DNA from 4 places in the Peribacillus sp. YIM B13482 genome. Region 2 is predicted to be linked to each of the others. Evidence: riboswitches for the same ligand, from Rfam matches in the RefSeq annotation. Region 2 holds a riboswitch; each other region holds the start of a gene.
What was found. Region 2 has a riboswitch for S-adenosylmethionine ahead of ACFX4L_RS21675 (Na+/H+ antiporter NhaC family protein). Riboswitches for the same ligand answer to the same signal wherever they lie in the genome.

Region 1 (8,048 bases), on a different contig from region 2:
CGTGGTCAGCAACCGAGCTGCTCATAATGATTGTTGCCCCTTCCGGAAGTTTAGCGATGCTTTTATATTTTTTTGAATATAGACCGATAGGCTCGATGTGAATTCCGCCCGCATTGACTAAATTATATCCATTCTCTTTATTGGCCGCCTCAAGGAAAGGTAGGTGCTGAAAATAGTTAGCATCCAATTCCTTATCATTTAAAGCCTTATTCGGTAAAACATAATCCTGGAATTTTTCAATTTTCAAATCTATTCCTCTTTCTTTAAGAAGAGGTTTAGCTTTTTCAAGAATCTCGGCATGTGGAACATTGGATGCCCCTACAACTAATTTCTTCGCTTCCTTTTCTGTATCGCTGCCACTTTTGTCCTTATCGGCTCCACAAGCTGCCAGAGCAATCGATAAAACAAGGACTAATGCAAACCCTAAAAACTTTTTCATCCTATTCATCTCCCTTATCTTTTGTCTAATTTAGATGTGATCACATCTCCAATAATTTGAATAATGAAGACGATAATCAGAATAACGATAGTCGCTACTAGCGTAACGTCATTGTGGCTTCTTTGATAGCCGTCTAGATAGGCTAGATTACCAAGCCCGCCTGCGCCGATGACCCCGGCCATTGCGGTATAGCCGACCAATGCAATCGATGTTACCGTAATCCCGGAAATAAGGGCCGGCATCGACTCTGGAAGAAGGACCTTCCAAATGATCGTACTCGTTTTTGCCCCCATGGATTTAGCCGCTTCAATTACACCTTTATCGATCTCACGGAGGCCAATTTCAACCATACGCGCATAAAATGGCGCCGCCCCGATAATAAGTGCTGGTAATGCTGCATTCTCACCAATCATAGAACCGACAAGCGCTTTAGTGAAAGGAATGAGCAGCACGATCAAAATAAGAAATGGAATGGAACGGAATATATTGACGACAGCACCAATGACTGCGTTGACCGCCCGATTTTCCCATATATTACCTTTGCCTGTCAAGAACAGGATCAGCCCTAATAGTATGCCTATAAAAAAGGTAGCTATTACAGAGATGCTTGTCATATAAAGCGTTTCTTTCGTTGCGTCTAAAATGGATTCCCAATCTACATTCGGCAATAATTCTTCAAGCATGAGTAATCACCTCCACGCCTACCTGCTGTGCTTTTATGAATTCTATTGCGCGGAGCATTTCATCCTCATTGCCATCAAGGTGGATAAACAACGTTCCATATGAACCGCTTCTTGTTTGGGATATTTTACCTTGAACGATATTGACATCCAACTCGAAGTTACGTACGAGCTTGGTGATCAACGGGCTTTCTGCATGATCACCTACAAAAGTCAATTGAATCACTTTACCTGCAGGAAAGCGTTCAAGCAAATGGTCCATCGTTTCTTTCGTTTCTTCTGGTTCCGTTACCTGTTGCACGAAACGCTTCGTCATTTGTTCTTTAGGATTCTTGAATACATCCAGGACAGGTCCCTCTTCAACAACTTGCCCGTTCTCCATCACGGCCACGCGATGACAGATTTTACGTATTACATGCATTTCATGTGTTATCAGGACAATCGTCAACCCCAGGCGCTGATTGATGTCCACAAGCAATTCGAGTATGGAATCGGTAGTCTGTGGATCTAAGGCAGAAGTCGCTTCATCACAAAGCAGGACCTTAGGATCATTTGCTAGGGCCCTGGCTATTCCCACCCTTTGCTTTTGCCCTCCGCTTAATTGCGAAGGATATGCCTTTTCTCTGCCTTCCAATCCGACTAGCTTGATCAATTCGTTCACACGCTTGGTGCGTTCAAGTTTTGAAACTCCTGCAATTTCCAACGGGAAGGATATATTTTCCTGAACCGTCCTGGACCATAATAGATTGAAATGTTGAAAAATCATGCTGATTTCCTGACGTGCCTTACGGAGCTGAGCCCCTTTAATTTTTGAAACTTCCTTCCCAGCCACCACAACGGATCCCTCTGTAGGTGTTTCCAATCCATTGAGCATTCTGATCAAAGTACTTTTCCCCGCTCCGCTGTAACCAATAATACCGAAAATTTCGCCGTTATTTATTTCAACACTCACATTATTTACTGCCTTAATAGTCTCACCGTTTCCTTTTCCTGTTCGGAAAAGCTTACTTACTTTCGTCAATGTAATCATTAATGCTCACCTCTTTTATCCAATAAAACCTATGAACTTAGTTGATTTCTCTACATTATTAGTCAGTTTTTAATACCATTTTTTCCTTTCATGAAGGTTTTCCCAAATGAAATAGAAAAAACCTTTCTGCATGAGCAGAAAGGCAGGTGAAGAAGCTGGCCTTCCTCTCATCTTCCAAAGTAATTAAACTTTGTGTGAATTGGCACCTTTCCAAGGAATCTCCTTGTCGGTTGCCGGGTTTCATCGGGCACATCCCTCCACCTCTCTTGATAAGAGCTAATATATAGAATATTTGTACAGCATTAAGTTCTTTAGTATGGGGAAATTTTATCATAGATAAAAAAGGAGTGCAATGTATATTATTTCTAGTAAAAGAATGAACTGGACTTTTTTCTTAAACCGTTTTAGACGTCAGGGAGACGATATTCGTCGCTTTTTCAATTGCCTGCTCTAAATCTTCTATTAAATCCTCTGCATTTTCAATCCCGATGGATAAACGGACCTGATCAGCACGCACTCCCGCTTTCGCCAGACCTGCATCATTCAATTGTTGGTGGGTCGTACTGGCAGGGTGGATGATTAAACTCTTAGCATCCCCTACATTAGCTACATGGGACCATAATTCCACCGAATTGATAAGTTTTGCCCCGGCTTCGCGGTCACCCTGTATTCCAAAAGTCACAACAGAGCCTGCTCCCTTAGGCAAGTATTTGTCCGCAAGGGCTTTATCGGGATGATCCTCTTTACCGGGATGTGAAACCCAAGTCACGGCAGGGTGATTTTCCAAATATTGAATGACAGACTTGGTGTTCGAAAGATGCTCTTTCATTCTTACATGCAGCGTTTCAAGTCCAAGCGTAAACTGGAATGCACTTTGGGCACTTAGCGCAGGACCTAAATCACGAAGCAACTGCACTCGGGCCTTCGTTATAAAAGCAGCAGGTCCAACTGCATCGGCGTATACAAGACCGTCGTAGCTTGGGTCAGGCTCCGTAAAGCCAGGGTAGTTTGGCGAGTTCCAGTCGAACTTCCCTCCATCCACTATGACGCCGCCTAACGTCGTTCCATTCCCCAAAATCCATTTTGTAGCGGAATGGATGACAATATCCGCCCCAAAATCAATTGGTCTGCATAGATACGGTGTAGCGAAGGTATTATCGATAATTAAAGGTATCCCGGCTTCGTGGGCGATGTCTGCTACTGCTTCTATATCAAGGACCCTCAAACTTGGATTTCCGATCGTTTCAGCAAATATGGCTTTTGTTCTTGGCGTAATTGCCCTTTTGAAATTTTCTGGGTCATCAGGAGAAACGAACTTCACCTTAATCCCATATTTAGGAAGAGTATTTTCAAAAAGATTATACGTGCCGCCATATAATGTAGAGGCTGAAACAATTTCATCCCCTGCACCGGCAATATTCAGGATTGACAGTGAGATGGCTGCCATTCCGCTTGCAGTTGCCAATCCGCCGATACCGCCTTCCAATAAGGCCATTCTTTCCTCAAAAACACTGACCGTGGGATTATGGAGTCGTGTATATATATAACCATTCTCCTTTAAACCAAATAAATTCGCTGCATGGTCTGTGTCTTTGAACAAGTATGCATTGCTTTGGTAGATAGGGACTGCCCGGGCACCTGTTTCATCAGCTTGCAGACCGCCATGAACACTCAATGTTTCAAAACGCAACTTTTTCTCTGACATATGATTTCACCTTTTTCTATGGATTTAGTTGGAATTTCATGAAAACCTGGCCTTTCATAAACAAAAAAACCACTTCCACAAGAAGAGGTTTTAAAACACACCTCATCTTCCAGAGCCAACACTCTGCTGGAATTAGCACCGTATATAAATTTATACCGGTTGCCGGGCTTCGTCGGGCCAGTCCCTCCGCCACTCTTGATAAGAACTATTAAATTCAGCCGTTGCTTTCTTAATTCAAAATATAGCATTTTAGAATTAATCAGTCAACGAATTGTTAGAATATTCTTTTTTTAGTTTCAATTTGGGAGCAACATGTTCACAATAAAAAAAACAATCCGGTTCTGATTGGTTTCTTAGCTGATTTCCTTAAGCAATCCATACAAATAAGGAACGGATTGAAAGGCATATATTTTTTTGTGCAGCTGTCCTTTTTTGAAAAGCAATAAACAAGGGACACTTTCAATTTCATACGATTCGGCGATTGCTTGGACATAGTTCATATTCATTTTGCCTGCCTTCAATTCCGGGAAAAGTTCCATGGATATCGTCAGCATCTTGGAAGCCACCTGACAGGTACCGCATAAAGGCGTATATAAATATAAACAAAAGGTTTCCCCTTTTTCAACGGCAATCTTACACTCTTCTTCTTTCCATTCCTGCATCAATTAATCGTTCATCCTTTGACTTAAAAATTTCATTTTCACATTCATATTGGCAGATAAAAGCACAGTTGCGATATGATGTTCGGGTGAGCTTTCCACTTCTTTGTACATTTTATTAATATACAGGTGGTTCGCTTCCGGCATTTCCCTTCGGAATTGCTTCCGCAGCTTTTCTCCTGATTCATCTGCGTCAAACAGGAGATAAACATCACGTTCCATCAATTCATCCACTAATTCATCGAGCTTAGTTAATGATATGGTCCCATTCGTACACCTTATTTCCACATCTTCATTTAAAACGGAGGCAACTTTTTTTCTATCGGAACTGCCTTCTACAATGATCACTTTATCGAACTCGCCCCATTCCATGTCATCACTCCATCTCACGAATTATGTGCGCAACTGCAATTGTACAAAATGAAAAAGAGAGCAGGCCTTTTCAGGCCCCCCTCTCCTTCGTTTTAACCGTTAATCAAACTTTCATATTCTTCAGCGCTCATCAGATTTTCAATATCACTGCTATTTGATGGTTCAAGCACGATCATCCATGCTTTTTCAAAAGGAGATTCATTTACATATTCAGGGTTGTCACTTAAGTCTTCGTTTACTTCAACAACCTTGCCACTGATAGGAGCATAAAGCTCAGAAACGGTCTTAACGGATTCCACACTTCCAAATGGCTCGTTCGCTTTCAGTTCATCACCGATTTCTGGAAGCTCAACGAATACGATGTCCCCAAGCTCGGACTGGGCGAACGCAGTAATTCCAATGCGCACTGTTCCATCTTCCGTTTTGACCCATTCATGTTCTTTAGTGTAACGAAGTTCTTTTGGTGTTGTTGTCATTATTTTAACCCTCCATATGTACATCTTATTTTATCTATTCCATTATAAGGCAGATCTTATGTTTAAGTAAGGAATTAACCAAATATTTTGTTAAATTTCAGTTCCAAACCTGATTGAATTGCTCTTCTTTGAAACCTACCGTCACTTTGGTACCATCCGTAACAATCGGCCTTTTCAGAAGCATGCCATCTGTAGACAATATATCAAGCATCTCTGCATCAGAAGCTTCTTTCAGCTTATCCTTTAAGCCCAGCTCCCGATATTTTTGACCGCTAGTATTGAAAAACTTCTTCAACTCTAAATTGCTGATTTTATATAGTTGTTCGATTTCAGTTCGCGAAGGCGGGTTTTCCGCTATATGGATTGCTTCATATTGCAGTTCATGATTATCCAGCCACTTTTTCGCATTACGGCATGTGCCGCATTTTGGGTACCAATATAATGTTAAGCCCATCGTTTCACCACCTATCATTAGAATACCCGTTTTCACCACGCAATACAATGAAATATCCTTTGAATTCCCAATGAGATTTCATCAAAGGAAATAAAGGGAATGCCTTTACGGGCATCCCCTTTACAGATTCTGATTTATTGCTTATAGCGCATATTTTTCCGTTTCGATTACCTTAACCGAAGCTTCACGTTTTTTCGCAATGACATTGATTGGAGTGTGTCTTGTCAGCTTGCGAAGGGAAGCAAGCATGATGCGAAGAGTGTCGCCTGTTTCCACCGCAATTAACGTTTCCTTTGCATGTTGTTCTATTTCATTGAAAGCTTCCTGAACGAAAATTTCCGTATAAAGCACTTTTTGTTTGTTCTTCTCCAGCCCCGTAGACGCAATTGCTTTTTCCGTACGTAACACAACGGACTCAGCTGCATAGGCAAGGGAAGCTATATCAGCAATGTTGGAGAGGATTTCTTGTTCTTGATCAAGGTTTTTCCCGTATTTCTGTGCAGCAAGGCCACTAGCCAAAATACCGATTTTCTTAGCGTTTCTAACAAGCATTTTTTCTTGTGCCAATGGCTCATCGCCAGGCTCTTCCGGCATCATCATCATTAATTCCTCTTGCAGGCTTTGTGCCTTTTGAAGAAGTGGCAATTCCCCTTTAAGTGCTTTTTTCAGGAAAGTTCCCGGAACAAGCAATCGATTGATTTCATTTGTTCCTTCAAAGATCCGGTTAATACGGGAATCACGATATGCTTTTTCAATTTCATACTCCTGCATGAAACCATAACCACCATGTAGCTGTACGCCTTCATCCGTAACGTAATCCAATACTTCGGAGGCGAAGAATTTATTCACTGAACACTCAATTGCATATTCAGCGATTGCAGCTGCCATTGATTTTCCATCTTTTACTTGCTCATCCGTCAACTTGCTCTGTCTTTGATCATAAAGTCCAACGGTACGGTAAACAGAGCTTTCAGCAGCATAAATTTTTGCCGCCATTGTTGCAAGTTTTTCTTTCGTCAAGTTAAAATCGGAAATTTTCGCTTTGAACTGTTGGCGTTGATTCGTATAAGCAGCTGTAATCTCAAGGGCACGTTTAGATCCGCCGACAGCACCCACGCCTAACTTATACCTGCCAATATTCAGGATATTGAATGCAATGACATGCCCTTTTCCGGCTACACCCAAAAGATTTTCAACTGGTACAAGAACGTCTTCAAGGATTAATGTACGTGTAGATGAGCTTTTGATCCCCATTTTCTTCTCTTCAGCACCAGTTGATACGCCTTTATAATCTCGCTCAACAATGAAAGCAGAGAATTGTTCGCCGTCGATTTTAGCGTAAACACAGAAGACATCTGCAAAACCTGCATTCGTAATCCATTGTTTTTCACCATTTAAAATATAGTGGGTTCCTTCTGCATTCAATTTCGCTGTCGTTTTTGCTCCTAAGGCATCTGAACCTGAGCTGGGTTCCGTCAATGCATACGCAGCAATTTTCTCTCCCGTTGCCAGTAAAGGGAGATATTTTTTCTTTTGTTCTTCATTCCCGAATAATACGATTGGCAAAGATCCGATACCTACGTGTGCACCATGCGTAATTCCGAAGCCGCCTGCTAGTGCCATTTTTTCTGTAATTAATGCCGAACTGATTTTATCAAGACCCAATCCGCTGTATTCCTCAGGAACGTCAGCACCAAGTAAACCGATTTCACCTGCATGCTTCAGTAATTTAACAGAACGGTCAAATTCATGGTTCTCTAAATGTTCAACCTGCGGCAGAATTTCATTCACTACGAAATCCTCAGAAGTTTTGGCAATCATTTTATGCTCATCGGAATAATCTTCAGGTGTAAACACTTGATCATACGTAATATCCTCTACTAAAAAGGCTCCGCCTTTAATGAGGTTATCTTTAGTTTGATTCGACATGTTATTTCCTCCTAAATGTTAATGATAGTAAACTCGCCGGAAGCATGTTTACAGCTTCTGGAAAGGGTGGGTCACGCTAATAATTCAAATACTCCGGCAGCTCCCATTCCACCGCCGATACACATTGTCACGACTCCGAATTGTTGGTTTCTGCGCTTCATTTCATGAAGCAGGCTTAATGTCAATTTTGCTCCTGAACATCCTAGCGGATGGCCCAAGGCAATGGCTCCACCATTCACATTGACAATCTCTTCATTCAATCCCAGCTCACGAATGATTTGAATGGATTGGGAAGCGAAGGCTT
Region 2 (8,048 bases):
CTGTGAAGGTTCAGAGATGGAGGATGCCCAAGCTCAACTGGGATCAGCTGTTGCCCAGATATTGGAGAGTAAAGCGATTCCTATCATACTTGGCGGAGGACATGAAACCCTTTATGGTCATTATCTTGGGATAAGGAAATACGTTGGACCAAAGGCTAGATTGGGGATTATTAATATTGATGCTCACTTTGATATGAGGCCTTATGAAAAAGAAAGTTCATCAGGAACGATGTTTAAACAGATTTTGGACGAAGATCAAAGTTGTGGATATTTATGTGTCGGAATTCAGAAACAGGGAAATACGAAGGCCCTGTTTAAAACTGCTGAGGGGAGTAAGGTCGACTACATATTGGAAGAAGATTTGTCATTGAACGAAATGAATGAAACCAAGCAGCGGATAAATGAATTCGTTAAAAAAAATGACTTCATCATTCTTACATTATGTACTGACGTTATTGATTCAGCCTACGCACCAGGGGTAAGTGCACCCTCTCCATTTGGACTGAATCCGAAATTGGTCCGTGCGATTATTAGGCATGTCGTATCAAACGAAAAGATCCTCTCCTTTGATATCGCGGAAGTGAATCCTTCGTTGGACGAAAATAATAAAACCGTTACATTGGCAGCACATTTAATAAATGAGGTATTGCTGCATTTTAAATAGTAAATTATACATCTGGGGGCAGACATACGATGAATCTGGAATTAAATCAAATCACAACTTTATTTCTCGCCGTATCACTGTTTTTGGCGGGTGGACTGTTAATAGGAAGAACCCCATCCTTAAAAGGTTTTGCATACCGGCTCCAGTAGTGGGAGGATTATTGTTCGCGATACTTGTGACAATCTTCAGACAGGCTGGATTGATCAATTTAACATTGGATACTACTTTACAAAGCCTTTTCATGCTTACTTTCTTTACAACTGTAGGGTTAGGGGCAAGCTTTAAACTTGTTAAGCTAGGTGGGAAACTGCTCGTCATTTACTGGCTGGCTTGTGGCGCCCTGGCTCTTTTTCAGAGTATGATAGGAGTTTCACTTGCAACCGTACTTGATTTAGAGCCTTTATTAGGAGTAGTAATGGGCCCCATCTCGATGGAAGGAGGCCATGGGGCAGCTACTGCATTTGGCGGGACAATTGAAGATCTTGGGGTTAGTTCCGCTTTATCCATTGGACTTGCAGCAGCAACCTTTGGCTTGGTTGCAGGCGGGTTAGCTGGTGGTCCATCCGTTAAATATTTAATCACTAAGTATAAATTACAGCCATCCGAAGCAGATATTAATGATGAAGTGGCAGCAGCCGTGGAAGCGAACGGAGATTCATCCAAAGGGATCAACGCCCAAAACTTCATGATCCAGATTCTGATCATAACATTCTGTATGGCAGCAGGTTCTTACTTAGGAGAGCTTTTCTCGAGTTCAACCGGTTTTGTTTTGCCAAGCTATGTAGGAGCAATGTTTGTAGCGGTTATCGTTAGAAATATTCTTGATGGTTTTAAAAGAGAAGCTGTGGATATGAAAAGCATCGATCTAATCGGAGACGTAACATTGGGAATTTTTCTAACTATGGCCTTAATGAGCATAAAACTATGGGAAGTGGCCGATTTGGCATTGCCGATGCTTCTAATTGTTTTCGTCCAGGTATTTTTCATAGTACTTCTTGGTACATTGGTATTATTCAGATTACTAGGTAAGAATTATGATGCAGCTGTCATGGTTGGTGGCTTTATCGGACATGGATTAGGGGCAACACCCAACGCAATGGCAAATATGTCCGCCATTACAGGTCAATTTGGTCCTTCGAGAAGGGCATTTCTTATCGTACCGATCGTAGGGGCATTCCTCATCGACCTTTTTGCTATCCCTATTATCATTACCAGTATAAATTTGTTGAAGTGAAAAACCTTCTGACCAGACTGTCTTTGATTTTATTCATGGACAGTCTTTTTTATCTATATGTTATTTTGAATGCAAATGGAAGATTACAAGCTTCCTTTACTATGAAATGAGGGTCTCGGATTGCTTCGGGTGATTAATCTTAAGGGTAATCAAGTTTAATGGAGCCACTGTACAGGCTCCTCATTAGTGGATTAACCACGACTCTGCTAAAGGTCAATAATGATACTTGTAGGTTTTTGGTTTATAATAACAACCATCTAGCCTTATGAGGGGGAATCCTATGAATGAATATAATGTAACGGTCAGGAATGGCAGTACATTAATTTTGTCGGAAATCATTAAAGCTGAAGATGAAAGAGAGGTCCTTGGAACACTTTTGATTTCCAGTGAATTATTCAATCAACCATTTACCGACATCAGGATTTTAGAACGCTAATTTGTACCTGCCCGTTCCATTTGTTACACTGTAATAAATCTTAAAACGGTAGGCGATATTATGTGCGGACGTTTCACCCTTTTCACTGACATTGAAGAAATAAAAGACCGGTTCGATATTCAAGGATCATTTGATGAAGAATACCAATTCAGTTACAATATTGCACCTTCCCACTCCGTGCTATCCGTCATTAATGACGGGGCTAGGAATCGACTTGGATATCTTCGGTGGGGACTCATTCCTTTTTGGGCAAAAGATGAAAAAGTGGGCTACAAAATGATCAATGCCAGAGCGGAATCCATTGCTGAGAAGGCAAGCTTCAAGAATGCGTATAAGAAGAAACGATGCTTGATAATCGCTGATTCCTTTTATGAGTGGAAGAAGGAACCCGAGCGAAAAATACCCATGCGAATAAAGCTTAAGAATCATGCTCCATTTGGTATGGCCGGTCTCTGGGAATCCTGGAAATCTCCAGAGGGCATCAACATTTATTCGTGCTCAGTTATAACGACCGTTCCTAATGAGCTAATGACCAGCATTCATGATCGTATGCCTGTCATCCTAAAACCTGAAGATGAAAAAGATTGGTTGAATCCATCCATTAATGATCCTGCATATCTGCAGCAGTATTTAAAATCATTCGATCCTGAACAGATGGAAGCATTTGAGGTTTCGACTGATGTGAACTCAACTAAAAATAATTCACCTAACCTGATACAACAAATTTGCTGAGAGGTCCTTTCTTTAGACCTCTTTTTATTTTTAGTTCCTCCCTGATAAAAGACAGGGGTTGGATCATAGTTTAACAAGTAAATCATTATTGAAAAAAACTTATTTACTGCACCTGTAAAAGGCCCTTTATTATATTAAGGTCCACATGTGAAATACTTTAAAACTAAACCTTGCGAAAATACATAAAATGCTGTACTCTTATATTTGCTTTTCAATATGGCTTTCGATGTCACTTTCACAAACTCAGTTGGTTTCGGCGAGTTTCCAGTCTGGTACTTTTCTGGTAGATATCGTAATATTTGATAAATTATATAATTTAGATCTTCTTATCAAGAGAGACGGAGGGACTGGCCCGAAGATGTCTCGGCAGCAGACTTAATAGGAGTGCTGTGCCAAATCCAGCAGGCTAATTTTTGCCTGAAAGATAAGGGGGGCGTTTTTTTATAAATTAAAAGACCTCTTCTTGTTGTTTAAAGGAAGAGGTCTTTTTTTATGCCGACAGTTTTAAGCTGTTGATTCCATTAGTGGGCATATCAGGTTATTATTAGCGTTATTTGCAAAAACTGTTAAAAGAATAAGGGCTGTGACACATGTCATGGGAAAAATAAAAAGAGGTGTTCATCATGAGTGCAAACAATAAAGGGAATCCTTGGGCATTGATCCCATTTGTCGTTTTTTTAATTTTATTTATAGGTTCCGGAATCATCACTAAAGATTTTTATTCATTTCCGGTGATTGTAGCGATTTCTATTGCATCGGCAGCTGCATTGGCAATGAATCGGAAAGAGACTTTCAATCAAAAGGTTGAAATCTTCTGTAAAGGTGCCGGGGACTCCAATATTATGTTAATGGTTATCATTTTCCTTTTGGCAGGCGCTTTTGCCAAAGTTGCAAATGGCATGGGGGCAGTTGAATCAACAGTGAATCTTGCCTTAGCTGTTTTTCCGCAAAATCTATTAATGGTAGGGATTTTCATTATTGCTTGTTTTATTTCTTTATCTATGGGGACAAGCATGGGAACGATTGTTGCCCTAGCACCTATTGGGGTTGGAATTAGTGAGCAAACAGATATTTCGCTTGCCCTTTCAATGGCGGCCGTTATTGGTGGTGCGATGTTTGGTGATAATCTATCCTTCATTTCGGATACGACAATCGCTGCAGTTCGAACACAGGGAACGAAAATGAAGGATAAGTTTAAAGTGAATTTTTTCATCGTTTTACCTGCGGCCATCATCACATGTGCCATCCTAGGAATTTTAACGATGGGTGAACAAGCCGACATTTCCCAACATGCTTATAATTGGGTGAAGATCCTTCCATATCTTTGTGTATTGATCACTGCATTGGCAGGAGTCAATGTGTTCCTGGTCCTTTCCATCGGAATTGTATTTGCCGGAATTATCGGCTTGGCTGATGGAAGTTATCAACCGTTGGGTGTCATTCAAAAGGTTGGGGAAGGAATGGCGGAAATGTATGAAATCTCCTTCCTTGCCATTTTAATTGCAGGTATGGTAGCTGTAATCAAACATAATGGTGGCATCGATTATTTACTCCACCTTGTGACCAGAAATAGCAAATCAAAAAAAGGAGCGGAATTCAGCATTGCCGGGCTTGTTGGTTTGACGAACCTTTCAACGGCAAATAACACGATTTCGATTATCATTGCCGGGCCACTTGCCAAAAATATTGCCGAGAAGTATGGGATTGATCCACGTAAATCGGCGAGCTTGCTTGACGTTTTTGCCTGTTGCATCCAAGGGTTGATTCCATATGGGGCACAGCTCCTTGTTGCAGCAGGGGTAGCAAAGATTTCCCCTATAAGCATCTTGCCATATTCTTATTACCCAATACTTATTGGAATTTGTGGAATTATTGCCATCTTGATTGGTTTTCCACGGTTTCAGCCGGGAAATGATGAAGCGAAGAAACGTACTTCTTAAAATGAGAATAATTTTGAAACAACACCCTGAATCATTGATTCAGGGTGTTGTTATGCATTACCATAAAATTGCCGTTTGGCAACGATATGCGACCAAAAATATTTTGGTATGAAAAAAGATATTTATGAATAAGGTTATTAGTTTAAACTAATAAAAATAAGCCTGAACCATTTATTCTGGTTCAGGCTTATTTTCTTTTGTAACGAAAATTTCTTTATAAGACCGATAATTTCTTGTTTCAAGAGAGTTTTTTGCATAGGTGTTATTTAGCTAAACAGGAGCTTTGTTTAATGACGAACTGGAAAGAGTGATATGTTTGAATAAAAAACTTTTCACTTTATCTTTAATAGATTTGCCTTTACTTTCCCCTCTTTACGGTCAGTTGTTGAGGCTTTTTTCTAGTTGATAATGAAAATAAGAGCAGGTGAATTGGACAAATTAAGACCTGATTTACAAAACCTTAACATTGGATTAATGTGGGGTTTATATTGATAAATTATGATAGAACCGTAATAAACAGTAATAAACCTTAAAAATTCCACATTAAGATTGGCTTTTTATTGAGAGCAGGTATAAAAGCTAGAAAGAGAATTTAATAGATAGGATGAGAAAAGGGGCTATATAGCATGAGTTTCATTGCGATAGATTTAGACGGAACATTATTAAACGACCAGAATGAAATTAGTGATGAAAATATAAAGGCGATTCAATATGCCCAAGAAAGAGGCTTTGAAGTAGTTATTTCAACAGGACGGGCTTATTTTGACGTTCAAACAATTTGTGAAAAAGCCGGGATTTCCCCATTTGTAATCGGGACAAATGGCGCAACTATTCATTCCAAAAGCGGAAAGTGCATTTCTTCTATTACGATAACTAAAGATTGTGTCGAATCTATTCTCCAATGGTTAGATGAACGGAATTATTATTTCGAAGTGTTTACTGATAAAGCCATTTATACTCTTAAAAAGGGAAGAGAACATTTCCATAATGAGATTAAAAGTTTGAAAAGCGCCGATTTGAATACAGATATGAAAGAATTAGTTGAAGTAGCGGAAAGGCAATTTGACCAGTTTGGATATGTTTTAGTTGAAAACTATCATGATATCTTAAAACAGGAGGAAGAATTCTATAACATATTAGCATGTTCTTTTGATAAAAAGAAATTAGAGGGAGCATGGAACCAATTCAAACAGTTTGATGAGTTGATGGTTGTTTCATCTGCTGATCACAACATTGAAATTACTAGTAAAAGAGCTTCAAAAGGAATGGCCCTTGAAAAATTGGCTTTTTTGATGAATGGCTCCTTAGATCAGGCTATGGCAATCGGGGACAGCAACAATGATTTATCCATGTTCCAGAAAGTTGGATACAGCGTAGCGATGGGAAATGCGAAAGATGTCATAAAAGCTGTTTGTACAACGACAACCATGAAAAATGATGAGAATGGGGTAGCTTATGCGATTTATCGATATATGGAGAACTTCGTGGTTCAAAAATAAGTGTCAATGCCGAAGGAGCAAGCGATAAAATGGCATGGATATATATCACATAATGGCAGGACTTTTGGAAATCGTCTGTTTATGAGGGGGGATTGTTTATGGCAGTAGCAAAAAAGCAGGTCAAAAAATGGTTTACCTTATGTATCTTAATTTTGGGAGGAGGAACAATATTTAAATTGTCATCCTTAAAAGATGCTTTTTACGTTCCGATGCAAAAATATTTTCACCTTTCACATACCCAAATAGGTTTAGCATTATCTGTATATGCTATTATACAAATGTTTGGTTATGTAGTCTCCATTTATATCACTGATAGATTTTCTAAAAGGAAGCTAATTCCGATTGGATTGATTGGTGTAGGTGCAACTGGGATTTATTTATCTACTATACCAAGTTATTATGGAATTTTAGCTTCTTGGGGAGTAATGGCTTTATTTACAGAGATTACTTTTTGGCCAGTATTGATAAAAACCGTTAAATTGCTTGGAGACTCCGACGAACAAGGCAGGATGTTTGGATTTCTTGAGGCTGGTCGTGGTGTTGTAGATACAATCGTTGCATTCTCTGCTCTAGGTATATTTATTTGGTTAGGATCTGAGTCATTAGGTTTCAGAGCCGCAATTTTATTCTTTGCCTTGATTACAATTATTGTTGGTATTATTAGTTATTTCTTTATAGAGGACGATATCATTGAAACGTTTGATAAGGGTGGAGAAGAAATTAGTAAAAATAAAGTAGCTTTGAAAGGTGCGATTCAAGCTATTAAAACTCCCATACTGTGGTTTTCCTCATTTACAATATTTTGCGTTTATACGGTTTACGCAGGCTTAACTTACTTTATTCCGTTCTTGCAAGAAATTTATGGAATGCCGGTAGCATTATTAGGTGTATATGGGATTATAAACCAATACGGATTAAAAATGATAGGCGGTCCCATCGGTGGATTCTTAGTTGATAAAAAATTTAAATCAGCGACAAAATACCTTAGATTTACATTTCTCTTATCCATTATTACAATGATAATTTTTATTATGCTTCCACATGACAAAATGAATATTTATATAGGAATAATTGCGACACTTGGCTTCGGATCGATTGTATTTACTCAACGGGCTGTGTTTTTTGCCCCATTAGATGAAATTGATATTCCAAAAGAAATAAGTGGTGCTGCCGTATCATTAGCTTGTTTAGTTGGTTATGCTCCTTCAATTTTCGCCTTTGCCATGTATGGTAATATTCTGGATCACAATCCTGGAATTACTGGATATAGATATGTATTTATGATTATGATTGCATTTGCAGCTATAGGTTTTATTATAAGTAACTATTCAGTTAAAATTTTAAAAAAGAAAAAACAAACTAACTGATATTTGGAAGATAATTAAATGAATGCTTAATTTTTTATCGATATATAAATTGGCTTAAATTTGGGTAACAAATGAAAATTGGATTAGAAACAGAAAGCTTTCACTTGCAGTTTATTATCGGTTGAATGAATATTTTCGATTTTATCAGAAAAAACAGCTAATCATTTAAGATGTAA
Region 3 (8,048 bases), on a different contig from region 2:
TACGTAAATGAATTGATGAACAGCTATAATGTCCAGAAACTGATTCGTGTGGGAACTGCAGGGGCCATTCAAAAAGATGTAAAAGTCAGGGATGTAATCCTTGCGATGAGTGCTTCCACCGATTCCCAAATGAACCGTATGACTTTCGGAGGAGTGGACTTTGCCCCAACCGCGGATTTCGATTTACTAAGAAAAGCTTATGATGCGGGTACAGCTAAGGGCTTGCAATTGAAGGTCGGCAATGTATTTACGGCCGATCAGTTTTATAACGATAATAGTGAATTGGAAAAATGGGCAAAATACCAAATCCTTGCGATAGAAATGGAATCAGCAGCCCTATACACGCTTGCTGCTAAATTTGGCCGCCAAGCTTTATCTGTATTAACCATTTCCGATCACATCTTAACCGGTGAGGAAACATCGTCGGATGAGCGCCAGTCAACTTTTAACGAAATGGTTGAAGTGGCATTGGAAGCAGCTATCCAAGACTGATAATTGGCTGTGTTACGGCGGGTGACCAGGAATAAGTGATGCTGGATAATGAAAGTTGGGATAGAGGCTCATTCATTCCTTGGTATCCGCATTTTTGTAATGTCGAGGCTCATTCAGGAATTGCCTGGGTGTCCTTAGTGTTCCATTTGATTTACCGTTTACTGAGGGTTAAAAAAATACATATGATCATAAGTTGTTATTTTTGATAACAATTATTTTTCGATTGGCATGAAAGCTGATAAAATAGAATGAAATCGTTTATATCGTCATGAAGAATGAAAGTGGTGAGGCTAAGTGGAAGAAGAAAATCAAAAACAGCCAAAAGAGGCAGGGAAATTCATTAAAATAAAGAAGTTTACGTTCATTATGGGGATTTTCTTAGTCATATTTCTAACAGCAGGGATTACTACAATAGCCTTGACCTTTGGAGATGAAAAAGTAGAGTCATTAGCACCTGATAAACATGCGGAATTTGAAAAGCTGTATTCTACATACGATACAATAAAGGGTAATTACTATGAAAAGATTGATCAAGACAAGCTGGTTGACGGGGCAATTAATGGAATGATTAAATCATTGGATGACCCTTACTCTGCATATATGGATAAAAAGGAAGCATCTAGTTTCCATGAGAGCATCTCTTCATCTTTTGAAGGAATCGGTGCAGAGATTCAGGAGCAAGATGGAAAAATCATGGTCGTCTCACCAATAAAAGGGTCCCCAGCAGAAAAAGCAGGGGTAAAGCCGAATGATATCATTTTGAGTGTGAACGGTAAAAGCGTTGAAGGACTAAGCTCTTCTGAAGCTGTCCTGAAAATCAGGGGCAAAAAGGGTACGAAAGTGGATTTGTCCATCTCAAGAGCTGGTGAGTCGGAACCGATTGAGCTCACGATTAAACGTGATACAATTCCGATTGAAACAGTTTATGCGGAAATGCTTGATGATGGAGTTGCAAAAATTCAAGTGACCAGTTTTTCCGAACATACAGTCCAAGAGCTGAAAACGTCGCTTGAAGAGATGTCGAAGAAGGATATGAAGGGTCTGGTATTGGATTTGCGAGGAAACCCAGGGGGACTGCTTGACCAAGCAATAGAAATGGCAAGCCTGTTCATACCTAATGGGAAAGTGGTCCTTCAAGTTGAGGATCGCAACGGGAAAAAAGAAGTCTATAAATCGAAGAATGATGGAGAGCTGAAGATACCGGTAGTCGTGTTGATTGATGATGGCAGTGCCAGCGCTTCTGAAATTGTTGCGGCCGCTGTCAGTGAATCTGCGGACATTCCTTTGATCGGTGTCAAATCATTTGGAAAAGGGACTGTGCAGACTGCCCAAGACTTTGATGATGGGTCTAACTTCAAATATACGGCAGCCAAATGGTTGACTCCTAAAGGCAATTGGATTCATAAGAAAGGGATCAAGCCGGATATTACTGTGAAGCTTCCTGACTATGCCAGCCTTCCGTACATTTCGCCTGATAAGGAATTGAAAGCATCTGATTCCTCCAGTGAAGTGAAAGCAGCCGAAGAGATGCTGAAGGTAGCAGGCCATGATCCTGGTAAGATAGATGGATTCTTTGATGAAGCAACTACAAATGCGGTTAAAGCGTTCCAAAGGGAACAAAAAATTAAAGAAACTGGTACCATCAAAGATGATACTACCGTGAAATTGATGCAGGTCATACGGGAAAAAATACTAAAAAACGACACACAAGTGAAAAAAGCGGTTGAAGTATTAAAGAAAGAAATCAAATAAATGGAAAAGCCTGTCAGCGATTATCGATGGCAGGCTTTTTTGTCGTTCAATGAATAGTATTCCAATATAAGGTAAAAGATATGGTTAATTTTCCGATGAGGTGAGGTAATGAAAGAAAAGGTACTGTTCATATATCTAATGGTCTGGATTCTGGCAGGTTGCACCTATGCGCCTTTACCCAAACAAAATGGAAATGCAGGTACGGAAAAAAAGATAACCAAAGAAATGATCCAAGAAGGCGTGAAAACATTTCTGTTAATTGGTGTTGATTCTCGCGGGGAGGAAAAATCTCGATCAGATGCGATTATACTGGCAAAATACTTTCCAGAGCAGGAAAAACTAAAGCTGGCTTCCATTATGCGTGATAGTTATGTGAAAATCCCTGGGGATAAATCAGCATATAACAAAATAAATGCTGCTTATTATTATGGTGGAAAGGAGCTGCTAAAGAAAACCATTCAGGAAAACCTTGATGTCAAGGTCGATCATGTTGCAGTAATTGACTTTCAGGGATTTGTGAAGATGGTGGATTTGCTTGCCCCTGAGGGGGTAGTGGTGGATGTGGATCAGGAAATTATTGATGATATGAGTATTCAAGCAAGCGTTGGTAAAAATGTTTTACATGGTGAGGAAATATTGAAATATGTCCGTTTTAGACATGACGATGAAAGTGATTTTGGAAGGGTAGAGCGTCAACAGGAAGTATTGGTTCAATTAAAATCAGCGTTTATAAATCAAATCTCGTCCTTCGAAGGTATAGCGGCCCTTCCTAGTATAATCGAACAAGGACTTTCCTATTTAAATACTGATATTGGGGTGAAAACGATAATGGAAATGGGTCCAGAAGCCGTCTTCCATACACCGGACACCGTTGAAACTCTAAGGATCCCCGTAGAAGGAAGCTATAAAGATGAAATATATCCCCATACCGGAGCCGTGTTGGAAATGGACTATACTAAAAATAAGAAGGCACTTCAAGAATTTTTTACAAAATAAGAATAACTATTCATCATTTGTTATCGAAAACATCAATCGAAAGAGGTGATTTGTTCAAATCACTTAAATTATTTTATAATAGACCTCGCAAGAATATTACTATTTGATCTTCTTTTAAAAAACGAGAGGGATACTTAAATCCGTCTCGTCTTTTTATATCAATAAAATGACCTGGATCACTTAACAAAATGCGGAATGTTTTTTACAAAATCAGATCCAATGATGCCGTTTTCTGTAATGATGCCGGTAATTAGCTGATTTGGTGTAACGTCAAAGGCTGGATTGAATGTCTTCACGTTTTCCGGAGCGATCCGTACACCTTGAATGAAGGTGATTTCCGCTTCATCCCGTTCTTCGATCGGGATGGATGAGCCGGATTTGATAGAAAAGTCGAATGTGCTTGATGGAGCAGCCACATAAAAAGGGATACTAAAGTGCCTAGCTAATATGGCCAATCCCAATGTCCCGATTTTATTTGCTGTATCACCATTAGCCGCAATTCTGTCGGCCCCAACTATAATTCCATTGATCCGTTTCTGAAGAATCGTATGTGCAGCCATATTATCAGATATTAATGTGACGTCAACCCCTGATTGCATCAGTTCCCAAGCAGTCAAACGCGCCCCTTGCAGGACAGGTCTGGTTTCACAAGCGTACACTTTTAGCGGAAAGCCCCTTTCTTTTGCAAGGTGGAATGGAGCCAAGGCTGTTCCATAACGGGCTGTGGCAATCCCACCAGCGTTGCAATGCGTTAGGATGGAATCACCTTTAGCGAATAAGGATAAACCATGTTCCCCAATTTTCCTGCACATTTCTTCATCCTCAGTAAAGATGGCTTTGGCCTCCGTTACAAGTGCTTCCTTGGCAGCTGAAATGCTTTGTGCTGCTTGCAAGGTGCTTTCCATCCTCCGTAATGCCCAAAAAAGGTTGACCGCAGTAGGCCTGGAAGAGGCGAGCTTTTCAATATGCCCCGTTACATTCTTCTTGAATTCCCCTAATTCAGTGGTTGTTTCCTGTTTGGCACCAAGTGCAACGCCAAATGCTGCCGTCAGTCCGATTGCTGGGGCGCCGCGTACCTTTAATGTCAAAATGCTGTCGTATACATCATCAACTGAATGAAGTTCAATGAATTCAGTTAAGGAAGGCAGGGCCTGTTGATTTAATAATGTAATATGGGTATCATCCCATTGGACTGAATATGGTAAGGGTGCTAGTGTCGTCATGTACAGGTCTCCTTTTAAAGGGTTGAATAAAATGGAAGTGTATGGTTTTTCAACGCATCAATGACAGCTGGAACATCCAATTCTTCCCGTTTTTTAATTAAAAAAGCACCAATCTTCAATGTTGTCGTTTTCGCAGCGATCCTAGATTCTTTATCTTCAATGACATTTAGATCGGCAACATGGGAAAGGCCAATGGTTCGCCGAATCAATTCGCATCCGGCAAAACCGAATGCGTCCCTTTTGAATTTAGCCAGTAAATAAGGTAGATAACCCTTCACATTGCGGAATGGGCTTATATTTTGGGTGTTCCATAGTTCAGTATATGCTTCTTCAAAGGCATTCCAAAATTGATGGAGGTGTGTGAAAATCTCTTCCTTTCCAGGGCCATTACGTGTGACTGCCTGAAAAAGAAGGTTGGCTGTGTATTGACCTAGGTCAAAACCAACTGGGCCATAAAAAGCAAATTCTGCATCAATAACCTTTGTTTCAGTTTCACTTGCAAATATACTTCCTGTATGTAAATCTCCATGAAGCAAGGATTCCTGCTCGGTTTCAAAGCTTTGTTTCAGCTTGGCGACTTCAAGTATCACATCTTGATCATTCCAAATACTTTTGGCGGCATCAGTCAATTCCACCTCGAAATCTCCGGGGAGCTCCTCGAAAAAAGGATCCGTGAAAATGTAGACTTCAGTGATTCTGCAAAGCTCCGGATTCGTGAAGTGTCGGGCCACTTCTTTTTTCGCAGAGGGTTCTAAATGATAATCGGATGTATAAAATGCCGTCTTCGCTACATACTCACCGATATGCTGTGAAAGCAATGGATATGGATCACCATCGATTAATCCTGTTCTAACGATTTTCAAGTGCGATAAATCTTCCATGACTGTGATCGCAAGCTGTTCATCCGAATAATAGACTTGCGGTACGAATTCGGGGCAATAGCTTTTGAAATGAATAAGTGCATTCGCTTCAATGGCAGCCCTTTTCAATGTCAGCGGCCAGCTTTCGCCAATTACCTTGGCATATGGGACAGCCTGTTTGATTATTATTCCTTTATTTGTATCAGTTTCTGTAATATGAAAAACATAATTTAAGTTACCATCTCCGATTTCTTTACAGTTTAAACTGGCATCCGCATTGACCAACCCAAGTTTTTTTGCAAAGGTTATAGCTGTTTCGTTTGTCAATCTTTTAAAATTCGAATGGTTTTGAGTCATTTTTTTCCCTCCAGGTTCAAAATAAGAATAAAAAAGCCTCTTTCATATAGAAAGAGGCAGAAGTTTTGGCTTCGGACCTCTCATCTCCCAGAAAAATGAATTCTGGTGGAATTAGCACCGTGCTCTGTGGATTTTATAATCCGGCGGTGGATCCGCCCCATTTCACAATGGTATTACAGTCGGTTGCTGGGCTTCATAGGGCCTTTATCCCTCAGCCTGCTCTTGATAAGAGTATATGTATTCTGAAATTTTAATCTTCGGGAAAATAATATCAACTTTTTAAATAGTTTGTCAATGGGGAAATTAATAAAAGTCCGGCCGGCGATCTTCGAATACAGGTATTTTGTTACGTGCTTCCGTAACTTTAGTGAAGTCCAAGGTGCCTGTCAATAGTTCGTTTTCTTCTCCCGCTTCACTTACGATAACTCCCCATGGATCAATAATCAAGGAATGACCAGCAAATATATTATTGATATCCGAACCTGAACGATTAACGGCTACAACATAGGCTTGGTTCTCGATGGCACGACTAATCAATAAGGCTCTCCAGTGATCGAGTCTGGGCTTAGGCCATTCTGCGGTTACGAATAGAACTTCGGCACCTTGAACAGCATGGGCTCGCTGCCATTCCGGGAAGCGGATGTCATAACAAATGAATCCAGCACATATTTTTTCATCAAGAGTGAATAAACCTTTTTTTTCACCTGGCTGCAGGTAGCGATGTTCATCCATCAATTGAAATAAGTGAAGCTTATCATACTCTTTAATGAGTTTTCCATCCTTATTGATGATGATCATGGTGTTATAGATACCCTTGCTCGTTTTTTTGGCAATGGAACCGCCTACGATGTGAATCTCGTGTTTCCTTGCCTGTGTTTTAAGGAATTCAATCGTTTTTTCCGCCTCTTGATCAGCAATCTCATTTAACCTGGTCAAGTCGTATCCAGTTGTCCAAAGCTCTGGTAAAATGACGATATCGGGTTCTGACCGTGCTGCTTCTTCCAACCATTGTTCAGCAACCTGAAAATTGATATCCGGTTGCCCGAATGCTATATCCATTTGAATACAGGCTATTTTCCACTTCATCGTTTAAAACCCCCACATGTAAAAAATGCTTTACAAGACTATGATAAACATATATCATTTGTGACTATAATTTCAAGAAATTTCAGAGAAGGTGTATAAATGTTGCAATTCGAAAAATCCGGAAAGCTTCAGGACCTGCCAAAGCAGTTTTTTGCCTCACTTGTCGCAAAAGTCAATGCGATTACGGCGCAAGGACATGATGTCATTAATTTAGGCCAGGGAAATCCTGATCAACCTACGCCTGAACATATCGTGAAAAGTTTACAGACTGCTGCTGAAAGATCGATTAATCATAAATATTCACCATTCCGGGGACATCAATATTTAAAGGATGCCGCTGCCGTCTTTTATGAACGTGAATATGGAGTCAAGCTGGATCCAAATAGTGAAGTGGCGATTCTCTTTGGAGGAAAGGCAGGTCTTGTCGAACTGCCGCAGTGTTTATTAAATCCAGGTGATACGATCCTGGTTCCTGATCCCGGCTATCCGGATTATCTTTCAGGTGTAGTGTTAGCCCAGGCAAAAACCGAATTCATGCCCTTGACAGAAGAAAATGGTTTTCTTCCGAATTACAAAGTTATACATAAAGACGTGCTTGATAAAGCCAAAATGATGTTCTTGAACTATCCGAATAACCCCACTGGTGCTTCTGCAACTGAAAGTTTTTTTGATGAAACCGTCTCCCACGCAAGAGAGCATTCAATTTGTGTGGTCCACGATTTCGCTTATGGAGCGATAGGGTTCGACGGAAAAAAACCGACAAGCTTTCTCCAGGCAAAGGGAGCGAAGGATGTAGGAATAGAAATATACACACTATCGAAAACATACAATATGGCAGGGTGGAGAGTTGGCTTCGCAATGGGGAATAAAAGTGTCATAGAGGCTCTTGAACTATTACAAGACCATCTTTATGTGAGTCTCTTCCCGGCGATACAGGAAGCAGCGGCAAGTGCATTGCTTGACTCGCAGAGCTGTGTAGAGGAATTAGTGAAGATGTATGAGGGGCGCAGGAATGTTTTCATTGAGGGATTAAGGGCAATCGGCTGGGAAGTCAAAGCTCCTGAAGCATCGTTTTTTGCCTGGCTCAAGGTACCAAAAGGTTTTACGTCAGAGAGTTTTGCAGACTATTTATTAACGCATGCCCACGTAGCTGTTGCCGCAGGAAATGGATTCGGTGAATTTGGCGAGGGTTACGTAAGGGTAGGGCTTCTGACTTCGGAAGAGCGGTTAAAAGAGGCTGTGGAACGAATTCGCACACTAAACTTGTTTTAACGAAGGATTG
Region 4 (8,048 bases), on a different contig from region 2:
AACGATGATTGAGGATACAAGGAAACACCCCATTCAAGCTTTGGGTGAAATGTTTCTCGTGGAACAAAAAAAAGAAAGAGCGGATTTAACGGCAATTCGATTCGCTCAAGGTGAAGTATACTTTCAGCACCATGACTTTGAAGCAGCCATTTTTAAATGGGAAAACATAGAAGGTGAACTTGGTTCATGGGCGAAGAAAAACATCGCTGATGCTTATTTTGAACTGGAAATGTATTCAACCGCAGAGGATATTTATAAATCCGTCGATACGAATGAAGCGGTTTTGAAAACGGAGGTTCTTTTGCAACTGTTTTCCCTGTACATAGTTGAATCTAGAAATGATTTGGCTTCCAAAGTCGTGAAAGAAGCAGTAGAGTTTCAACCTGACTATCCGAATGTCACGGAAATCGCACGAGCCTTTTTTGAAGAACAAAAGGATTGGAACAGTGCGGTGGTATTAGCGGCGAATGAAAGTATCCGTACAGAATCAATGGGCTGGTTCGATGTGCTGAAAACGTATATCCAGCAGGGGGTTGCCCAATCGATGGATCCGGACTACTTTTCAACTGTCCTTGGTTCGCTATACACACTTGACCAGGGTCGTTTCGAAAAGGTGACGGTTGCCCTCTGGAAAAATTATAAATATACCGATTCTTATTTTGAATGGCTAAGAGTGATTAATAACTTGATAGATACCATCGAATTAAACCAAGGGGATGTATGGGATGAGCTTTCCGTCTATTACAGGGATGCATATGCAGGTCTGTTGGAAGGAACGCACCTAATCAAAGATTTAAGCCCTGTCGTGCCAAGGTTGCTGGAAAACTGGCTGAAAATCGCAGATGGGGAGCTTTCGCTGTTTGCGGCGGCATCCGCGCTGTCCTGGAATGAAATCTTCCCGGATACGATTAATGCGCTGGTCATTCAGGATGCAGAAAGCCTGCTTTCGAAATCGCCTAAATTGGGAGGCGGACTGGAAGCGGGAGAGAAACTGTTCAATTCTATCATCCAATGGGCTGAAGAGAATGATTTAAGGGTTGGCAATAAGCTTAAATGGATGGTCGAGGGGCTTAAGGATACCGGAAATTTCAATCTTCTTCTTGTGGGAAGTACAGGAAATGGCAAGACATCCTTTATACAGTCAATAGTTGGCGAGAGCATCGCTGCCGAAGATCATTCTTCACTAGTCAGCGTCAAAGACGGGGATGATTTGGAAATCCTTGAAATTACCGATACAGATAGCAAGGTTGTCATGGAGCTAACTGAATTGGATGAAACACGCCGCCAGCGCGGGACTATTGTCGATGTGACGCTTATTAGTGACTATCTTAGAAATAATCGTCTGCGATTATTGGATACACCGGGGTTCAATGGGGAAAAAAGCGTGGAATCGGATTTCCAAGGCTATTTACATGGCAGTGATGGCCTGATGTTCGTTCTTGATGCCCGGGCGCCTTTCACCGGTAGTGAACGGGACCTGTTATTGGAAATTCAAATGATGGCTCCGAAACTGCCGATTCATTTCTTATTAAATAAAATGGATACGATATACAGTGATCAAGTCGCGGTCCGGATGGAAGACGAAACATGGGATAAAGTGAATGCATATTTCCCGAATGCGAAAGTGTTCGCTTTCTCTAAACTTTATGACAGCAAGCAGCAGTTGAATGACCTTTCTGCATTCCTTCAATCGAATTATCAAGATGATAATTGGAAAGAAAGAAGATCTGAAAAAATCCTTGCTTTCATTCGTAAAACTTTATCTTATCTGTTAGAAAAACGGACAGCCAATGAACGGAAATGCGAGCATTCCATCTCTTGGAATGAACAGATGGAAGTCAAATTGAATGGTGCGGTCAATCAACTGGCTGATTTAGAAAAAGAAAAAAGTGAAAATATCATAAGGTCGTACCGTGTGCTTAAGGATGAAGTGAAAAGTCAGCTTTCTTCTAAAATTCCTGAATTACTGAGAGATTGCTCTAAATCGTTAACGGAAAGCAGTGATTTCAGTCAGGTCCATATACAGTTGAACCATGAAATGAATGAGCGGATTCAAGCCTTCATTTCTGACAAGATCATGCCTCAATATTACCGTTCTCTTCAAGATTGGATTGCTAGTTCCCAAATGGAGTTCTCACAAAGCCAACAGTTTATGGATGAGATGAGTGCCGGATTCAATGAATTATACAAAGAAGAACGGATTATGCTGGCAGGTGACTTCAGGGTATTGGATGACTGGCGCCGTGATGCTGACCGGATGACAAGCAGTATCCGCATCGATGACGTTAATATCCTTTTGCGAAGGACTCCATCACAATTGCTGCTTAAAGGAGCAGGAAAGCTGTTTGGGGCAATACCGCAAAATAAAGCCAATATGTACAATCGTTATAAGAAATACTTGGAAAGTGAAGATTACCAGGATGTTGCGGAAATGATCACTGAACGCTTCCTTACCCAATTTGGATTGTTTGAAAAATCTTTAGATCGGGACATCTCACTTTTCTATCGCAGCTCATTTGCCTTACTTCAAAAAACAATAGAGCAAACGCAGACAGAAATTAAAGACTACCAGGCTGCATTGGAGCATATGAAAGAAAATCCGGAAGTTTACCGTGATCCGATCACTGTGTTCGAAGTGAAACTACGTCAGTTGGAGAGACTTGAAAAAATTGAGAAAAAGCGTCTAGCCCAGCTTCAAAGAAAATAAAAGTAGTAGGTAACATTTCAAATATTCGAAAAACTATTGACTTTACGACTATATCCCTATAAAGTGATAATTACGAAAAACGTAACACGATATATTCTCTTATCAAGAGTGGCGGAGGGACTGGCCCTAAGATGCCCAGCAACCGTTCCATTAGGAATTGGTGCTAAATCCTGCAAAACAGAAATGTTTTGACAGATAAGAGAGGGATAAGTCTGCAATACAGCTGATTAAACCTCTCTATTACTAGAGAGGTTTTTATTTTATGATTTACACCAACTTAACTGATAAGAATAATAAGAGAATGTGGAGGGAAACAAGATGGGAAGATCTATTAAAGGGATATTCGTTTCAGCCATCACTTCGGCGTTGCTTTTAACGGGTTGTTCTACAGGACAGAGTTCCACAGAATCGAAGAAAGAAGAAAAAGTATCATTTGAAAATGTACCGGAAAGATTTGCTGATGGGGAAGGGGCCAAAATAAAAGTGATCCGTAAAATTGGCGGTGATGATCATACGGCCCAGTACCTTGCTGGAGCGAAGGAAGAAGGAGAAGCAATGGGCTTTCAAGTGGATACGTATACAGCCAATGGGGATACGGCTAAATTCCATGATGCGATCGCGCAGGCTTTGCAGGAAGATTATGACGGCTATATCATCTCCCATGGTGATGATGCAGCAACAGTGAATGACGTTCAAAAGTTGGTTGATGCAGGTAAAAGCGTTGTCACATTCGATTCAATTAGCGATTTATCTAAAATAGAAGGTGTGACATTAACTTCACAGGATGATGAAGTGTTGGCAACACTGGCTTTTGATAAACTGATAGAAGAACAGAAAGGTGAAGCGGCGATTGCTTACCTTTGGGTGGATGGTTTTCCTCCAATGGTGAGAAGAAATTCAGTTTATCAGGAAAAATTAAAAGAAAATCCTGGAATTAGGGAAGTCGAAAGATTCGGAGTGGCATCTGCAGATACTTCGGTTCAAACACAAAATGCAGTAGCCGCAATGCTGAATAAATACCCAAAAGGTAAATTGGATGCCATTTTCGCAACATGGGATGCCTTCGCTATCGGTGCCGCCCGGGCGATTAAAGAAGCGGGCCGCGATGAAGTGAAGATATACGGAATTGATGTATCGAATGCAGATCTTCAGGAAATCCAATCGGCCGCTAGCTCATGGTCCTACACGGCAGCCGTCGATCCCAAGTTGATTGGTGCAGTGAATATGAGGATATTGGCAAAAAAATTAGCGGGCGAAAAAACACCGCAAACCTATGACTTAGAGGCTTCACTTATTTCACAAAAGCAAATCCAAGCCTCAAAAGAAGCCGTAAACATGGCAAATCTGTCTGGTATTGTCGAAGGATGGGGTGTATCAACGGAATTTGAAGAAGATTGGATGAAAGTTTTGAAAGCTCATTATAAAAAGTAAAAGGGGACACTCTCTTTCAAGTGAAGGGAGTGTCTGTTCAATAAGGGGGAATGGACATGGGCACGCAACTTGAAATGAAGAAAATCTCGATTGAATTTCCAGGAGTGAAGGCGCTTAGTGAAGTTGACTTTTCTATACAATCAGGGGCAACCCACGCATTGGTCGGTGCAAACGGAGCAGGGAAATCGACGTTAATGAAGGTTTTATCGGGGGCCCATGTTCATTATTCAGGTGACATTTTTATTGATGGGATAAAGCAGGATATCCGCTCGCCCAAAGCGGCGCAGGAACAGGGGATTCAAATAGTTTATCAGGAAGTAGATACGGCCCTCATCCCTTATTTAACCGTTGGGGAAAATATAATGTTGAATGATATGGTCCAAAACATGGGAAAAAAACAGATAGTTCAATGGAAAGAGCTACACAACCAAGCCTCTTTAATTCTTGAAGATATGAAAATTCGTGTCCCTTCGAAAAAGTTGGTAAGAGACCTTACTTTGGCTGAAAAACAGATGGTCCTGATAGCAAGAGCCGTTTCGACAGAATGCAAATTCCTGATTCTCGACGAACCAACTGCTCCGTTAAGTCATACAGAAACGACAGAACTTTTTCGAATTGTAAATGAATTAAAGCAAAAAGGTGTTGGAGTCATTTTCATTTCACATCGTCTGCCTGAGATTTTTGAAATCTGTGAGGAAATTACGATCATGAGGAATGGGGAGCTTGTCACTTGTCGAAAAATGGAAGACATCACCCGTAACGAAGTGATAGAGAATATGCTAGGGAAAACCATGGATGAACAGTTCCCTGAAGTGAATTCTTCGATTGGCGACGTTATTCTGGAAGTGAAGGGATTGTCAGATACAGAGAAAGTTAAAAATGTCAGTCTGCATATTAAAGCAGGGGAGATAATCGGCTTGGCAGGGTTGGTCGGGTCTGGGAAAACGGAGTTGTGTAAAAGCCTTTTCGGTCATACTTCGATTACAGCAGGTGAAATCATCCTAAATGGCCGAAAGCTTTCTTTGAAATCTCCGCACCAAGCAGTAAAAAGCGGTCTGGCACTTATACCTGAGGAACGCAGGAAAGAAGGGGTCCTTGTTCAGGAATCAGTATCGGCGAACTTGACTGCAGCCAGTATCGGCAAATTCTGCAAGACATTCAGTTTTGTGGATCGTAAGGCGGAAATGGAAAAAGCGAAGGAAATGATCGCAAGTCTCGGCATAAAAACTCCTTCCGGGGAGGTGAAAGTAGAAAACCTTTCAGGTGGTAACCAGCAAAAGGTTGCCATTGGAAAATGGCTTATAGCCGCTGCGGATGTATACATATTCGATGAACCAACGAAAGGTGTCGATGTTGGAGCCAAGAAGGATATATTCGAAATGATTGCAAAGCTTGCGAGGGATGGGAAAGCGATCATTTATGCATCATCCGAGCTCTCCGAAATCATTGGCATTACTAACCGGACATACGTGTTATATGACGGGAGCACTGTCATCGAACTAGAAACAAGCAAAACGAATGAAGAAGAACTACTATTCTATTCAACAGGAGGAAATTAGGATGAGTACACCCATTTCTGTTACACAGACAGCGAAAGCGAAGAAAAAGGTGGACCTGTTCGAATTTTTCTATAAATACGGCACAATATTAACGATTGTCATTCTAATTGGAATTTTTGCCGTGTCCAATCCATCTTTCATTCAAACTACTAATCTGATCAACATCCTGCGTTCCATCTCAATCGTGACCATCATTGCGATCGGCATAACGATATCCTTGACAGTGAATGGGTTCGACCTTTCCGTCGGCTCCGTCGCATCATTGGCCAATGCCATCGTCATATCAATGTTTGTCTGGTTTTCACAGGATACATTGATTGCCATATTAGCTGCAATCGGTGCCTCACTTGTCGTAGGGGCATTGAATTCATTCATGATCGTTAACTTAAGAATTCCCGACATGCTAATGACATTGGCTACGATGTTCATTATCCAGGGAATTGCCCTTACCTATACAAAAGGGGCCACGGTTTCGCAAAATATGGTCATGCCCGACGGGACATTCGCAACAGGACTGATCAGCCCGTTTTTCGCCAAAATTGGCCAAGTACCATGGATAATCCTGATCATGGCAGTCATTGTGATAGCGACCCATATCTTTTTGACTTATACGAAGCACGGTCGTTATATGTACATGATTGGGGGAAATAAGGAAGCGGCGAGACTTTCCGGGATTTCGGTCAATAAATACAAAGTCCTTGCCTATCTGCTTTCGGCTCTATTTGCTGCAATCGGGGGGATTGTCCTAGCTTCAAGGGTCATGACATCGGAAATCAATTCAGGGTCCCCCTATTTAATGGATGCCGTTGCAGCAGCCTTCATTGGTTCCTCCGTTTTAGGAGCGGGAAAACCGAATGCCTTTGGAACCTTCGTCGGTGCAATCTTGATCGGAATCCTTCAAAATGGGCTGATCATGATGTCTGTTCCATATTATGCAATGGATATCGTCAAAGGAACAGTGCTGGCCCTTGCGCTCGCGGTAACTTATTACAAACAAAAACATTAAAATGAATCTGTTACGTTAATATGACTATATGATAAGTCTGCATGTGGATGATATAAGAGACTGGTAACTCGTGGTGAGTTTTAACGAAAGAATAAGAAGATAGGGGAAGAGGGTTCTTTTTCCCCCTCTTTCCAAACTAATTTCCAATATCCAAATTTTAAAAAAGTAATTACACTCACTATATTTTGTTTTTATAAATGACTTTGTTAACATCGTGTCTTACTGTTTTGTGACCTTCTTTAATTCCTTTCCCCATGGCAATAAGCATAACATCTAAATACCTATCAGAAATTTTCAAGGCTGACTTTAATTGTTCGGAATCATACCCGGACATTGTAATGGTTTCAAGACCTGCCTCGTTCGCTAATAAAACTAACGACATTGACGCCAGGCTTGCGTCTCTTATTAATTCAACCTTTAAATCTTCTTTTGATTTATTTAGATAATAATTGATTGCCGCGTTTGTTAGATAATCTCTTACTGATGCGTCAAAATAACCTTTTTGAAACTCATCCTCATGTATCATTATGATATTTTCTTTTTCAAATGCTTGATAATCACCTAGTATAACAATCAGTACTGATGCTTCAATTACCTGTTGCTGATTAAAAGCAATGGGCAGTAACAAAGTCTTTAAATATGGTTCATCTATAACCAGGTATCGTGTTGCTTGAATATTGTTTCCGTTAGGCGATTTACTTGCTCCTTCAATAAATGTCGACAACGTTTCTGGACTAATTTTATAATGGGGATCATACTGCCTTACGGAACGTCTTTTTTCTATAATCTCTCTTACACTCATCGTGTTCACTCCCAATGTAATATTTGCTTCATAATTCGATTATAATGGACCATGATGCAGTAGAAAATAAGGCACAATAAAGTGGCATAGCCACCTTTATGTGCCTATTCAGGAGGAATGAGTAATGAAGAGTCTAAATACTGGAATAAATATTTTCATGAATACTGTAGGAGGAAAGTGGAAATGTTTAATCCTCTTTTTTCTGAGTCAAAAACCAATGAGGACGAAAGAGTTTTATATCCTAATACCGGCCATTACCCAGAAAGTCTTAACCGACCAATTAAAGCAGTTGGAAAGAGACGGGCTTGTCCGAAGAGAAGTATATAAAGAAGTACCACCAAAAGTAGAATACAGTTTAACTGAGTTAGGTCAATCCTTTGTACCTGTATTAAATACAATGTGTGAATGGGGCAATACATATGCAGTCGAACAAAACCTCGAAAGACAAGAACAAATCTGTCGTCATCATAAAATAAGTAAGAACTGCATCAACTAGGAGTATGGCTTTTTTTTGACAAGAGCAGTGATGCAAGACGCTGGATG

Region 1: another riboswitch for S-adenosylmethionine. It lies ahead of ACFX4L_RS00495 (methionine ABC transporter ATP-binding protein); the one in region 2 lies ahead of ACFX4L_RS21675 (Na+/H+ antiporter NhaC family protein).
Region 3: another riboswitch for S-adenosylmethionine. It lies ahead of mtnK (S-methyl-5-thioribose kinase); the one in region 2 lies ahead of ACFX4L_RS21675 (Na+/H+ antiporter NhaC family protein).
Region 4: another riboswitch for S-adenosylmethionine. It lies ahead of ACFX4L_RS08055 (sugar ABC transporter substrate-binding protein); the one in region 2 lies ahead of ACFX4L_RS21675 (Na+/H+ antiporter NhaC family protein).

The regions. Positions count from the first base shown of each region.
Region 1 covers NZ_JBHZPF010000001.1:88,242-96,289, forward strand. The annotation lists gene ACFX4L_RS00485 (MetQ/NlpA family ABC transporter substrate-binding protein) at 1-439, opposite strand, end outside; gene ACFX4L_RS00490 (methionine ABC transporter permease) at 454-1,122, opposite strand; gene ACFX4L_RS00495 (methionine ABC transporter ATP-binding protein) at 1,115-2,149, opposite strand; SAM riboswitch class I at 2,314-2,425, opposite strand; gene ACFX4L_RS00500 (O-acetylhomoserine aminocarboxypropyltransferase/cysteine synthase family protein) at 2,544-3,854, opposite strand; SAM riboswitch class I at 3,954-4,059, opposite strand; gene ACFX4L_RS00505 (thioredoxin family protein) at 4,208-4,516, opposite strand; gene ACFX4L_RS00510 (toprim domain-containing protein) at 4,520-4,885, opposite strand; gene gcvH (glycine cleavage system protein GcvH) at 4,978-5,361, opposite strand; gene ACFX4L_RS00520 (arsenate reductase family protein) at 5,459-5,815, opposite strand; gene ACFX4L_RS00525 (acyl-CoA dehydrogenase family protein) at 5,957-7,744, opposite strand; gene ACFX4L_RS00530 (acetyl-CoA C-acetyltransferase) at 7,816-8,048, opposite strand, start outside.
Region 2 covers NZ_JBHZPF010000061.1:7,965-16,012, reverse strand. The annotation lists gene hutG (formimidoylglutamase) at 1-664, shown strand, start outside; partial or broken gene gltS (sodium/glutamate symporter) at 694-1,898, shown strand; gene ACFX4L_RS21685 (hypothetical protein) at 2,179-2,334, shown strand; gene ACFX4L_RS21680 (SOS response-associated peptidase) at 2,395-3,066, shown strand; SAM riboswitch class I at 3,390-3,497, shown strand; gene ACFX4L_RS21675 (Na+/H+ antiporter NhaC family protein) at 3,690-5,006, shown strand; gene ACFX4L_RS21670 (Cof-type HAD-IIB family hydrolase) at 5,633-6,505, shown strand; gene ACFX4L_RS21665 (MFS transporter) at 6,604-7,872, shown strand.
Region 3 covers NZ_JBHZPF010000016.1:28,912-36,959, forward strand. The annotation lists gene deoD (purine-nucleoside phosphorylase) at 1-492, shown strand, start outside; gene ACFX4L_RS10335 (lmo1851 family serine protease) at 787-2,244, shown strand; gene ACFX4L_RS10340 (LCP family protein) at 2,353-3,240, shown strand; gene mtnA (S-methyl-5-thioribose-1-phosphate isomerase) at 3,417-4,463, opposite strand; gene mtnK (S-methyl-5-thioribose kinase) at 4,478-5,680, opposite strand; SAM riboswitch class I at 5,758-5,912, opposite strand; gene ACFX4L_RS10355 (carbon-nitrogen family hydrolase) at 5,984-6,766, opposite strand; gene ACFX4L_RS10360 (pyridoxal phosphate-dependent aminotransferase) at 6,866-8,038, shown strand.
Region 4 covers NZ_JBHZPF010000011.1:34,073-42,120, forward strand. The annotation lists gene ACFX4L_RS08050 (GTPase domain-containing protein) at 1-2,707, shown strand, start outside; SAM riboswitch class I at 2,804-2,909, shown strand; gene ACFX4L_RS08055 (sugar ABC transporter substrate-binding protein) at 3,026-4,138, shown strand; gene ACFX4L_RS08060 (sugar ABC transporter ATP-binding protein) at 4,195-5,697, shown strand; gene ACFX4L_RS08065 (ABC transporter permease) at 5,699-6,703, shown strand; gene ACFX4L_RS08070 (nitroreductase family protein) at 6,882-7,505, opposite strand; gene ACFX4L_RS08075 (winged helix-turn-helix transcriptional regulator) at 7,630-8,001, shown strand.